One region of the Sphingomonas sp. PWP1-2 genome, then DNA from elsewhere that is predicted to be linked to it. Evidence: riboswitches for the same ligand, from Rfam matches in the RefSeq annotation. Region 1 holds a riboswitch; the other holds the start of a gene.
The links. Region 1 has a riboswitch for cobalamin ahead of cobW (cobalamin biosynthesis protein CobW). Riboswitches for the same ligand answer to the same signal wherever they lie in the genome.
Positions count from the first base shown of each region.

Region 1 (6,704 bases):
TCGCGCGCCGCATCGCCCCGCTCGGCTGGCACGTCGTCGTCTATTTCGAGGCCGATATCCTCGAGGAGCTCGAGCCCTTCCTCGCCGCGATCCCGACGACGATCGTGGTCGATCACCTTGGCCGCCCCGACATCGCGCAGGGCCCCGGCGGCGCCGACATCACGCGCTTCGTGCAGCTGCTCGACGACCACCCCAACATCTGGACCAAGGTGTCGGGCGCCGAACGCCTCTCACCGCAGGGCCCGCCGTTCGACGATTTCGTCGCGGTGATCCGCCCGGTGGTCGAGCGCTTCCCCGACCGCGTGCTGTGGGGCACCGATTGGCCGCATCCGAATATGGAGCATCGCATCCCAGACGACGGCACGCTGGTCGACGTCATCCCGCGAATCGCTCCTACTGCCGAGTTGCAGCGCAAGCTTCTGGTCGACAATCCGATGCGGCTGTATTGGCCCGAGGAATTGGGCTGACCCGCCCGTTGCATTCGGAGCTGCCATGACCTTGCCGACCCGCACGATCGGCCCGTTCACCGTCTCGGCGATCGGACTCGGCTGCATGAACCTCAGCCATGCTTACGGCGTGCCACCGAGCGCGGAGGACGGCGCGCGGTTGCTCAACGCAGCGCTCGATCTCGGCTACACGCTGCTCGATACCGCGGCGCTGTATGGCGGTGGCGAGAACGAGCGGCTGATCGGGCGCGCGGTGATGCATCGCCGCGCCGAATTCACGCTGTCCTCGAAATGCGTGCTTGATCTCGTCGACGGCAAACGCATCCTCGACGCAACGCCAGCCGCGATCACGCGCACGCTCGACGGCGCGCTGGGGCGGCTCGGGACCGACCATATCGACCTCTATTACATGCACCGGCTCGACCGGAAGGTGCCGATCGAGGAGTCGGTCGGCGCGTTGGTGCGGGCGAAGGAAGCGGGCAAGATCGGCGCGATCGGCCTGTCGGAAATGTCCGCGCAGACGATCCGCCGCGCGCACGCCGTTCACCCGATCGCGGCAGTGCAATCCGAATATTCGCCCGCAGTGCGCAATCCAGAGGTGGCGGTGCTCGATACCTGCGCCGAGCTCGGCATCGCGCTCGTCGCCTTCTCGCCGGTGGCGCGCGGGCTGCTCGCGGGCGCGGTCCGCGACGACAGCTATGCCGAGGGTGACATCCGCCGCCCGATGCCGCGCTTCGTCGAGCCGCTGCTGTCACAGAATCTGAAGACCGTGGCGGACTTCGACGCGCTTGCCGCGCAGGCGGGGCTGACGCCCGCGCAACTCGCGCTCGGCTGGGTGCTGGCGCAGCGGCCGTTCACCGTGCCGATTCCGGGGACGACCAGTCTGGCGCATCTCGCCGAAAATCTCGCCGCGGCAGAACACCCGCTCGCCGCGGATCTGGTCGCTGCGGTCGACCGTCTGTTTCCGGCGGGGGCGCTCAAGGGCGCACGCTATCCCGCGGCGATGCAAGCGCAGATCGATACCGAAACCCTGCCGGGCGAAGAGCTCGCGGCCTAGGCAGGGCGTATCCCGGCGGCCGATGATCGCCGGCCGCGCGAATGACCGATTGGCAATCCGTCGCGCCGCAGCTACAACCATGATCGGGAAGCGTTTTCGCGTCCCGATGATCGCGCCGGTGCCCCGCGAGGGGCTTGAATGGGAATGCGGTGCGGGGTTCGCCCCAAATCCGCGGCTGTCCCTGCAACTGTGAGCGGTGAGCGACGGCGTCAGGCTCCACTCAGGAGCAGCCACTGGGATACCGCATCCAGCGATGCGCTCCTGGGAAGGCGATGCCCGAGCTTTGACCCGCAAGCCAGGAGACCTGCCGGCGATAAGGTCGCTCTTGCTTCGGCCCAGGGGATGGCTGCGGCACGGTTCTCCGTCTGAGCGACGAACCTGTGTGGCTGGGGCCGCATCGGTGTGCGCTTGCGGGGGGCTTTCGGCGCCCATCGAAGGCGTGCGCCGACCGACATGAGGTCCCCGCCGGTCGTTGCCAGAGCCGTGGGAATCCCGATGTCCGATCTTACGAAAATCCCCGTTACCATCGTCACCGGCTTTCTCGGCGCGGGCAAGACGACGCTCATCAGCCATCTGATCCGCCAGTCGGGCGGTCGCCGGCTCGCTGTGATCGTCAACGAATTCGGCACGCTCGGCGTCGACGGCGATATCCTCAAGGGCTGTGCGATCCCCGATTGCCCGGCGGAGAATATCGTCGAACTGGCGAATGGCTGCATCTGCTGCACCGTCGCCGACGATTTCATCCCGACCGTCGAGACCCTGCTCGCGCTCGACCCGCGACCCGACCATATCCTGATCGAAACCTCGGGGCTCGCATTGCCCAAGCCGCTGCTCAAGGCGTTCGACTGGCCGGCGATCCGCTCGCGGATCACCGTCGACGGGGTGATCGCGCTCGCCGATGCCGAGGCGGTAGCCGCCGGGCGCTTCGCCCCCGATCTGGCGGCACTCGATGCGCAGCGCGCCGCCGATCCCAGCATCGACCATGAGACCCCGCTGTCCGAAGTGTTCGAGGATCAGCTCGCCTGCGCCGACATGGTGCTGCTCACCAAATGCGACTTGGCCGGTGCCGAGGGCATCGCTGCGGCGCGCGCGGTGATCGCCGCCGAGACGCCGCGCGCGCTTCCCGTGCTCGAGTTGATCGACGGCGTGGTCGATCCGCGCATCGTGCTCGGCATCGGCGCGGCGGCGGAGGACGATATCGCCGCGCGCCCGTCGCATCACGATGGCGAGGACGAGCACGAGCATGACGATTTCGACAGCATCGTGCTCGACTTCAGCGAGATAACCGCGCCCGATGACCTTGCCGCGCGGATCGAGACGCTCGGCGGCGGTGGCGAGGTGCTGCGCGTGAAGGGCTATGCCGCGGTGGCGGGCAAGCCGATGCGGCTGCTGGTCCAGGCGGTGGGCGCGCGCGTCCGCACGCATTACGACCGGCCGTGGCGCAGCGACGAGCCACGCGCCACGCGCCTTGTGGTGATCGCCGAGCGCGATCGTCTCGACCCCGCAGCGATCCGGGCGGCGCTGCAGGGCTGACGCCGCGATGCACGTCATCTTCCGCGAAACCCACGGGTTGGAGGAGAGCGCATCGCCGCGCGATCTGGGGCAGGACGCCGCCGATCTCGTGCTCTTGTCGTTTTCCGACAGCGATCTCGGCGCGTTTGCGGCCGGGTGGCGCAGCGCCGTGGCGGATGCGGGCGATGCCGCGCTGCCGAGCGTACGGCTCGCCAATCTCGCCGAGCTGACGCATCCGCTGTCGGTGGATACCTATGTCGAACGCACCTTAACGGGTGCGAAGGGTATCCTGATCCGGCTGATCGGCGGGGCGGCCTATTGGTCGTATGGCCTGCAGCAGGTCGCGGCGCTGGCGCGGCGCGAGGGGATCGCGCTGGCGGTGATCCCCGCCGACGGGCGCCGCGACGAACGGCTCGAGGCCGCCTCGACGGTGCCGGTCTCGACGCTGCATCGGATCGCGCAGCTGTGCGATATCGGCGGCGCGGCGGCGGCGCAGGCGGCGCTTGCGCAGTTCGCGCTGGCGTCAGGCTGCTATGTCCGGCCGGTCCACGGCGCACGCGCGATCGCGCCGGTCGGGGGGTGGCAGGCGGGGCGCGGAATCGTCTGCCCCGCAGCGTTCGCGCTCACTGCAACGCGGCCGCGGATCCTGATCGTCTTCTACCGATCGTATCTCACCGCCGCCGATCTCGACCCGATCGCCGCGCTGCAAGCTGGGTTCGAGGCGCGCGGCTGCGACGTGTTCGCGCTGTTCGCGCCGTCGCTCAAGGACCCGGAAGCAAGCGGCTGGCTGCGGCGCTGGGTCGCGAGCCTCGCGCCTGCCGCGATCATCAACGCGACCGCGTTCTCAGCGCGCGATGACACCGGCACCACGCCGCTCGATGGGGCGGGCGTGCCGGTGTTTCAGGTTGCGCTCGCGACATCGGATCGCGCGGCCTGGGCAGGCGCGCAGCGCGGGCTGTCGCCGGTTGATCTGGCGATGCATGTCGTACTGCCCGAAGTCGACGGTCGCCTGTTCGCAGGCGTCGCGAGCTTCAAGGACGACGCGCCGTTCGATCCCGACCTTCAGTTCGCCCGCCGCGAACATCGCGCCGATCCCGCACGGGTCGCTGCCATCGTCGCACGGGTGCTCGGCTGGATCTCGCTCGCGCGCACCCCGGCGGCGGAGCGGCGGCTGGCGATCGTCGTCTCGACCTATCCGGGCAAGACGCACCAGATGGCGCATGCGGTCGGCCTCGACGCGGTAGCCTCGGTCGCGGCGATGCTGGAGGATCTGGCTAGGGCCGGCTATACCACCGGACTCGGCCCCGCCGATCTGCCAGGCCTGCTCGCGACGCAGAGGCTCGACTGGCCGGTCGCGGACTATCGTGCGGCATTGCTCGGGCTACCGGCGACGTTGCGCGAGGATCTCTTCGCCGCGTGGGGCGAGCCGGAGGGCGACCCTACCGTCAGCGAAGGCCAGTTTCGTTTTGCCGCCTATGCCAGCGGCGAGAGCATCGTCGCGCTGCAACCCGAACGCGGGCGTGCCGCCTCGCGCACGGAAGAATATCATGACCTGTCGCGCTGCCCGCGTCACGGGTACGTCGCCTTCTACCTCTGGCTCCAGGCGCGGAGCACGTACGCGCTGGTCCATGTCGGCGCGCACGGCACGCTCGAATGGCTGCCGGGCAAGGCGGTTGCGCTGTCGGACACCTGCTGGCCCGAGGCGCTGACCGGCGCGCTGCCCGTGATCTACCCGTTCATCGTGAACGATCCAGGCGAAGCGGCACAGGCCAAGCGCCGCATCGGCGCGGTGACGATCGGGCATGTTCCCCCGCCGCTCGCGCGCAGCGGAGGCGGCGCGGGGCTCGGTCGGCTCGAGGGGTTGCTCGACGAATTCTCCAACGCCGACGGGCTCGATCCGCCGCGACGTGCGCGGCTGCGCGGCGACATCCGCGACGAGGCGCGCGCGCTCGGGCTCGACGGGGTGCTCGGCCTCGACGCGGCGCGCTCCGATGCCGAGGCGATCACCCGGATCGACACCTTCGTCTGCGACGTCAAGGACAGCCAGTTCGGCGACGGGCTGCACGTCTTCGGCCGCGAGCACCAAGGTGCGGCGGAGCGCGACGGACTGCTCGCCGCGCTCGACGGGCGCCGCGTGGCGGCGGGGCCATCGGGCTCGCCGTGGCGCGGACGAAGCGACGTCCTGCCGACCGGACGCAACCTTTATACGACCGATCCGCGCGCGGTGCCGTCGCGCTCGGCGCATGCGCAGGGCGTGCGGCTCGCTGACGAACTGATCCGCCGCCACTTGCAGGATCAGGGCGACTATCCGCGCGCGCTCGTCGTCGACCTGTGGGGATCGGCGACGATGCGCACCGCGGGCGAGGAGTTCGCGATGGCGCTCCATCTGCTCGGCGCAGAGCCGGTGTGGGACATGGGGTCGGAGCGCATAACCGGGGTCGAAATCCTGCCGCTGCTGTTGCTCGACCGGCCGCGGATCGACGTGACGCTCCGCATATCCGGCCTGTTCCGCGATGCTTTCCCGACGCTGTGCGTTATGTTCGGCCAGGCGGTGCGCGCGATTGCCGCGCGCGACGAGCCCGCCGATCGCAACCCGTTCGTGGGCGCACCGGCCGCTTCGCGCGTGTTCGGTCCCGCGCCCGGTCGTTATGGCGTCGGCCTGGGCGACAGCGTCGACACCTACACGCCCGAGGCGCGCCGATCGGCTGGCGAAGCGTGGCTCGCCGCTTCGTCGCACGCCTTCGATGGCGAGGCCGAACGCGCGGATTCCGCTGGCATCCGCGCGCGGGTCGCTGCGGCCGATCTGTTCGTCCATCTCCAGGACCTGCCCGAAACCGACCTGCTGCTCGCCGCCGATTATGCCGCGCACGAAGCCGGCTTCGCCGCCGCGCAGGCGGTGACGGGCGGGAATGCGGCGGCCTATCACCTCGATGCGACCGATCCCGATCGCCCGCGCGCGCGGCCGCTTCCCGAAGAGATCGCCCGCGTCGTCCGCGCGCGTGCCGCGCATCCGGGCTGGATCGCCGGGATGATGCGCCACGGCTATCGCGGTGCAGCCGAGATCGCGGCGACGCTCGATCATCTCGGCAGCTTTGCGCATCTCGCGGGCGCGGTGACGCCCGAATCGTTCGACCTCTATTTCGACGCGACGCTGGCGCGCGACGATGTTCGTGCGTTCATCGCGGAGGCCAACCCGGGCGCGCTCGCGGCGATGGAGGCGCGCTTTGCGGCGTTGCACGCGGCGGGGCTGTGGCAGACGCGGCGCAATTCGATCCTCGCGCAACTGGACGGCGCGGCATGAGCGCGGTGCGTGGCTGGTGCCCGACCGCGTGGCGGCCGATGGCGGCGGGCGACGGCCTGCTGGTGCGCGTGCGGCCGCGGCTCGGGCGGCTCGATTGTGACCAGATACTCGGCCTGTGCGCGGCGGCGGTGCGGTATGGCAACGGCCAGATCGACGTGACCAACCGGGCGAATTTGCAGATCCGCGGGGCTACCGACTCCAGTTGGGAAGCGCTTGTCGCCGCGCTGGTGGACCTGGCTTTGGTCGATCCCGATCCACAGCGCGAAGCCCGCCGGGCGATCCTCGTCGCGCCCAACTGGCAGACAGGCGACGACACGTATCGCATCGCGACCGAACTCGAAGCGCGCCTCGCAGAACTTCCCGAGTTGCCGGGCAAGGTCGGCTTCGC
Region 1 is NZ_JAFCXM010000002.1:738,430-745,133, forward strand. It holds gene ACP7C5_RS08235 (amidohydrolase family protein) at 1-467, shown strand, start outside; gene ACP7C5_RS08240 (aldo/keto reductase) at 493-1,503, shown strand; cobalamin riboswitch at 1,603-1,829, shown strand; gene cobW (cobalamin biosynthesis protein CobW) at 1,999-3,036, shown strand; gene cobN (cobaltochelatase subunit CobN) at 3,044-6,316, shown strand; gene ACP7C5_RS08255 (cobalamin biosynthesis protein CobG) at 6,313-6,704, shown strand, end outside.

Region 2 (6,704 bases), on a different contig from region 1:
GCTCTAGTCGCAAAGTCCGGGCGGCGCAAAACTCCCGCAAGAGGTGCGACTCGCACAGATCAGACATCAGCAACGTCCATGCGCACGCGAGAGCAGCGCATGACAAGACGCCGCTGTGTGACAAGTTAGCCGCACTTGGGTAAATACGTAAATAATCGTTTCCCGAAAGGCGCGCGTAAGATCCGGTACAGTGGCGCGCTTGCGCCGCATTTTACGCGACGTAACGATCCCGCGCGGCGGCGCCATCGATCGAAGCGCGGTTTATGACGTGAAAATGATATTTTGGTAATACCCCGGTTGCAGCGAATGTAACATTCCTGACCCAATCGAGCGCTAGCCGAGCCGGACCGGGGCTAAACGGCCCGACTGGTTCAGGGGATATCACAATGATCGTTCGTTCGGGCTTCCGCCTGCAGCTGCTCATGGGCGGCGCGCTAATCGCTCTCACCGCTTCGCCAGCCCTGGCGCAGACCGCTCCGGCCACCGACGCCGCGGCCACCGCACCGGTTGCCGACACGCAGGCGACGACGCCCGCCGCAGCTCCCGAAGAGCAGGGCGCCGGCATCGGCGACATCGTCGTCACCGCGACCCGTCGTGAAACCAACCTGCAGAAGACGCCGATCTCGATCAGCGTGCTCAGCGCACAGGGCATTGCCGATCGCCACGTGCTCAGCCTGTTCAACCTCGCCGACGGCTCGATCCCGTCGCTCCGCGTCGCGACCTTCGAAGCGCGCCAGTCGGCGCTGACGATCGGTATCCGCGGTATCGTCCCCTACGATCAGAACCAGACCGCGCGCGACGGCGGCGTCGGCGTCTATATCGACGGCGTCGCGCTGGGTAAGACCCAGGGCCTGAACGCTGCGCTGTTCGACATCGAGCGCATCGAAGTGCTGAAGGGTCCGCAGGGCACGCTGTTCGGCCGCAACACCGAAGGCGGCGCGCTGTCGCTCGTCTCGAAGGCCCCGACCGGCGTGTTCGACGCGCGCGTCACCGCTGGCATCGGCAATTACGGCGCCCGCAACACCGACCTGCACCTCGACCTGCCGAGCTTCTACAACATCTCGCTCAAGTTCGACGGCGTGTATCAGCATCAGGATCCGACGGTGAAGAACCGGCTCCAGGGTGCGACCGGCTGGAACTATTACGACCGCAAGGGCGGCCGCGTCGCAGCCCGCTGGCAGCCGATCGACGGCTTCACCGCTGACCTCGCTTATGATTATGCGAAGGACGAGAACAGCCCGAACTTCAGCCAGCTGCTCAACTACAACCCCGGCAAATATGCGGTCGGCTCCTACACCAACGGCGCGACCGGCGTCCTTGGCACCTCGCTGTTCGTGCCCGGCACCGGCACCGCTTGCGGCGGCACGATCACCGCAGCGCAGTCGGCGGCCGGGCGCCCGATCTGCGTCGCGCCCAAGGCGCCGCTCGTCGGCGTCCATCCCGAGCGCCAGTACATCTCCGATGTCGGCGTCCCGCAGCAGCCGAGCGTCGACATCACGCACGGTTTCTCGGCCAATCTGAAGTACAAGCTCGCACCGTGGATCGAGCTGCGCTCGATCACCGCATGGCGCGGCGTCAAGACCGATCAGTGGGACAACTCCGGCGGCCCAGAGCGCAGCTCGTTCTCGCCGTTCGTCGTCAACACCGCGAACCCGACCGCGATCAACACGACCGGCACGTTCAGCCGCTACAGCCTCTCGTTCCTCAAGCAGAACCAGTTCAGCCAGGAATTCCAGGCGGTCGGCAGCGTACCGCAGTTCGACTATGTCGTCGGCGCGTATTACTACACCGAACAGGCGAGCGAATATGCCGCCACCCCGCTGACCAACCAGTGGAACGCCGATGGCACCGCCTATACGATCCGCAGCCCGATCCCGGGCAATTCGAGCGCGATCACGGGGGCGAACTCAGGCCTTCAGCGCTATGATGCATCGTGCAACAACACGCTGGCGGCCACCGCACCGCAATTCGCCAACAGCTGCCAGTTCATCACGCGCGCCAGCGCCGCGACCGACCACAACTATTCGGTGTTCGGCAATCTGACCTTCTCGCCCGAGGCGCTCGGCAACGTGCTGCACATCACGGCAGGCGGTCGCTGGACCAAGGACGACCGTCACGGCAGCCTCTACGTCATCAACAACCGTACCGATCTTGCCGGTGCGACCGGCGTCGTTGCACCGTTCGGCTTCAAGAACAGCATCAGCCGCTTCGATCCGATGTTCAACATCGCGTTCGACGCAACGCGCGACATCCACTTCTACGCAAAATATGCGACCGGCTTCCGCGCCGGTGGTGCGAACGACCGCTCGCTGCAGTTCAACGCCTTCGGTCCGGAAGCGGTCAAGTCGTACGAAATCGGCGCCAAGGCCGACTTCTGGGATCACCGCGCGCGCCTCAACGTCGCAGGCTACATCATGGATCGTAGCAACACGCAGTTCGACTTCGACTATTTCGACACCAACGGCTCGAGCCCGACCAACGGCGCGCATATCGAGCAGACCACCAATGCCGGCAAATCGAAGATCCGCGGCGTCGAGATCGACCTGACGGTGAAGCCGATCCCGCAGCTGACGCTGACCGGTTCGTATGCCTACACCTACTGGAAGGCACCTTCGGCCGTGAACCCGCTGACTCCGGGTGCGCCGCCGCAGCAGCTCTACATCGTCTACACGCCGAAGAATGCGGCCTCCGCCGCGCTCGACTATGTGCTTCCGGTCAATATCGGGGATGCCAGCGTCCGCCTTCACCTCGACGGCAACTATTCGAGCAGCCAGTACAGCTTCCAGCTCGAGAGCACCAAGACCGACGCCAGCTTCGTGATGAATGGGCGCCTCGCGCTCGCCGACATCGCGGTGAACGACCATAACAAGGTCACCGTCTCGGTCTGGGCGCGCAACCTGCTCGACACGACCTACGTCTATCGTCGCTCGTCGGCGAACTCGACGCCGGTGCAGAACTACAGCGCGACCGGTGCGCTGATTTCGACCGCATACGGCGGCATCCTCGGCGACTATGGCAATTTCAACGCGCCGCGCACCTACGGCTTCGAACTCTCCGCCAAGTTCTGATCACTCGGGACTAGGCGCGAAGACCCGGTCCGAGCATTGCTCGGGCCGGGTTTTTCTTTGCCTGCGCGGTTCAACCGTGATCGGCCAGCATATAGCCGACGCCGCGGATCGTCTCGATCGGGTCTGGCTCGCCGGCTGCATTCAAATGCCCGCGCAAGCGCCGAATGTAGGATTCGACGACATTGGTCGCGGGCTCGCCGTCGTAGCGCCACACGTTGCGATAGAACATCGCGCGCGTGACGACCGCATTCTTGTTGCGGATCAGTTCGCACAGCATTTGGAACTCGAGCTTGGGCAAAGCGAGCACACGCCCGCCGCGTTGTGCGCGATACTTGATTTCGTTCACTTCGATGTCGCCCGCACGCATCACGCCGTGCCCCCCGCTGCGCGTCGCCCGCCGCAGGATCGCGCGCAACCGCGCCTCGATCTCGACCGCGGCGATCGGCTTGACAAGATAGTCGTCGGCGCCGGCATCGAGCCCGGCGAGCCGGTCGGGCAAATCGCCATGCACGCTCAGCAGCACGATCGGCAGATCGAGCCCGCGCTCGCGCAGCGTACGCGTGATCTCGACCCCGCCGACATAGGGCAGCACCAGTTCGAGCAGCACCGCGTCGAACGTTTCCTGCGTCGCCCGTGCGAGCGCGGTCCGGCCATCGCCGACGATCACGACCTCGTGCGCCAGCGCGCAGAGATCGCTCGCGAGCTGGCGCGGCGCGCGCGCATCGTCATCGGCAATCAGGAGACGCACCACTAGACTCCCGCGCGAGGGTTCGTTTCTGCCCAGCGACCATACCCGAACCGCGCCGCATTGCACGGGCGGCGTAGCGCGACCGCGCGAGCTGATCCAGGTGATTGACCCGTTTCCGTCCCCCGGCTACGCGCCGTCATGCGACAGGTTCCCCGGCGACGGGGATGAAAAGGGAACGGGAAAACCCCGGCTGCCCCTGCAACTGTAAGCGGCGAGTTGCCCGGCCATTTGCCATTGGGACCTTCGGGTCCTGAGAAGGCGGCCGGAACGACGGTGACCCGTGAGCCAGGAGACCTGCCCGTCGCAGTCGTCTTTCGACCGGCCAGGGTGCGCCGAGCGGACGGGGAAGACCCCGCGTGACGACATCGCCGACCTGCATCGTGCAGGCGGGATGGTTCGCGCCCTCCCCCTTGCGCGCTTCAGGTCTCCGACTGTCTACAAGCGGGGACTGCCATGAAACGATTCCACCCATCGACCTCGGGCCTGCTACTAGGCCTGCTGATCGCGACGCCGGCCTTCGCCGAAACGCCGCCGCGCCCCGACGATGCCCAGCTAGCGCCACGCCCCGATGCGGCGAGCGACATTCCGACCGACGCGAGCGCCGACATCGTCGTTACGGCGACACGCGTGCCGACCGCGATCGAGCGCGTCGCGGCCTCGGTCACCGTGCTCGACAAGGCTGCGATCGACCGCAGCCAGGACATCGGCGTCACCGAGCTCCTGGTGCGCACGCCCGGCGTCAGCATGTCGCGCAACGGCGGCTATGGCACCAACACCTCGCTGCGCATCCGCGGCGCCGAGACCGACCAGACCGTCGTCGTCATCGACGGGGTCAAGCTCAACGATCCCTCGTCGCCCGGCGGCGGCTACAATTTCGCCAACCTCCTCACCGGCGACGCGAGCCGGATCGAAGTGCTGCGCGGGCCGCAATCGATCCTGTGGGGCAGCCAGGCGATCGGCGGCGTCGTCAACATCGTCACCGCGCTGCCGCAAAAGCCGATCGAGGGGAGCTTCGACGTCGAGGCCGGATCGCGCGAGACCGTCAGCGCACGCGCGGCGATCGGCGGCAAGACCGGGCCGCTGACCTTCCGCATCGGTGCGCAGAGCTTCACCACCGCCGGCATCTCCGCCATCGCGCCGGCGTTCGGCGGCACCGAGACCGACGGCTATACCAACCAGAGCGTCACCGGACGCGCCGAACTCAAGCTCGCCGACGGGATCAGCGCCGACGTGCGCGGCTATTATGCGCGGGGTCGCGTCGAGCTCGATGGCTTTGCCGGCGATTCGGCGGACTTTTCGATCGATACGCAATTCGTCGGCTATGCCGGGCTCAACGTCGATCTGTTCGGCGGGCGGCTGCGCAATCGCGTCGCTTATGGCTATACCGATATCCAGCGTGACAATTACAGCCCCGAGCTGCCGCAACCGCTGACCTTCGACGCGAACGGCCGCAACTCGCGGCTCGAATATCAAGGCAGCCTCGGCATCGCGACCGGCTGGGACGCGGTGTTCGGCGTCGAACACGAGGTTTCGCGCTTCCGCACCGTATCGCCCGACGGCACGCTCGGCACGCCGATCCCGGCGCCCGACCGGGCCCGCGCCGCACTGACCGGCGTTTATGCCAAGCTCACCGCGACGGTGGCCGACGGGCTGACGCTCAGCGGCGGGGTGCGCAACGACGATCATAGCCGCTTCGGCAGCAAGACGCTGTTCGAGGCGGGCGCGGTGTGGGCGCTGCGCAGCGGCACGACGCTGCGCGCGAGCTATGGCGAGGGCTTCAAGGCACCGACGCTGTATCAGCTCTTCTCCGAATACGGGAACCAGACGCTCCGGCCCGAACAGGCCAAGGGCTGGGAAGCCGGCGTCGAACAGCATTTGTTCGGTGGCGCACTGACGCTCGGCGCCAGCTATTTCGAGCGCCGCTCGACCAACCTGATCACTTTTGCCAGCTGCCCTGACGTTCCGACGACGGCGGTGTGCTTTCAGCCCGGCACGACGATTGCGCGCTTTGGCTATTACGCCAACGTGTCGCGCGCCTTCGCCCGCGGCGTCGAGGCGCAAGGCGCGCTGCGGCTCGGGAAGCGCGTGCTGATCGACGGCAATTACACCTATTCGCTCTCGGAAGACCGGTCACCGGGCGCGACCTATGGCCTGCAGCTCGCACGGCGCCCGCGCAATGCGGCGAACGGATCGGCGACCTATACGCTGCCGAGCGGTATTTCGGGCGGCGTTGCGGTCCGCTGGTCGGGCGAGACCTTCAACGACGCGGCGCACTTCACGCGGCTTGCCCCCTACACGCTGGTCGATTTGCGCGCCGAGCTGCCGGTCACCCAGCATGTCGCGCTGTTCGGGCGGATCGAGAACCTGTTCGATGCGCAGTATCAGACGATCTATCGCTACGGCACGCTCGGCCGCAGCGTCTATGCCGGCTTCCGTGGCCGGTTTTGAGGGGGAGATGCCGATGACCACCGACCTTCACGCGCGTCAGGCCGATCTGCTGTGGATCCTGCTCTTCACCATCGCGAGCACGCTCACCACGCTGATCTTCGCTTGCGCCACGCCCTTTCCCGCACTCGCCGCCTTGGCGGCGGTGCATCTCGATCGCCGCGACGGCGTCGCGCTGATGGTTGCCGCCTGGGCGGTGAGCCAGGCGGTCGGGTTTTGCGTGTTGGGCTATCCGTGGGATGCCGCGACCGCGCTGACCGGCGTCGCGATCGGCACCGCTGCGGTGGCGGGCGCGATCGTATCGAGCCTCGTCGATAACCGCGTTCCGGCGCGCTCGACCGTCGCGCGGCTCGCGATCGCCTATGTCGCGGCCTTCGCCGTCTTCAAGCTGGCGATCCTGCTCTGGGCCCCGGTGATCGGCCATGCCGATGTCGCGCTGTCGC
Region 2 is NZ_JAFCXM010000004.1:82,868-89,571, forward strand. It holds gene ACP7C5_RS11405 (TonB-dependent receptor) at 387-3,068, shown strand; gene ACP7C5_RS11410 (response regulator transcription factor) at 3,139-3,816, opposite strand; cobalamin riboswitch at 3,945-4,132, shown strand; gene ACP7C5_RS11415 (TonB-dependent receptor plug domain-containing protein) at 4,270-6,264, shown strand; gene ACP7C5_RS11420 (hypothetical protein) at 6,278-6,704, shown strand, end outside.
Region 2: it holds a riboswitch for cobalamin, as region 1 does, so the genes downstream of both, ACP7C5_RS11415 (TonB-dependent receptor plug domain-containing protein) here and cobW (cobalamin biosynthesis protein CobW) in region 1, are expected to answer to the same signal.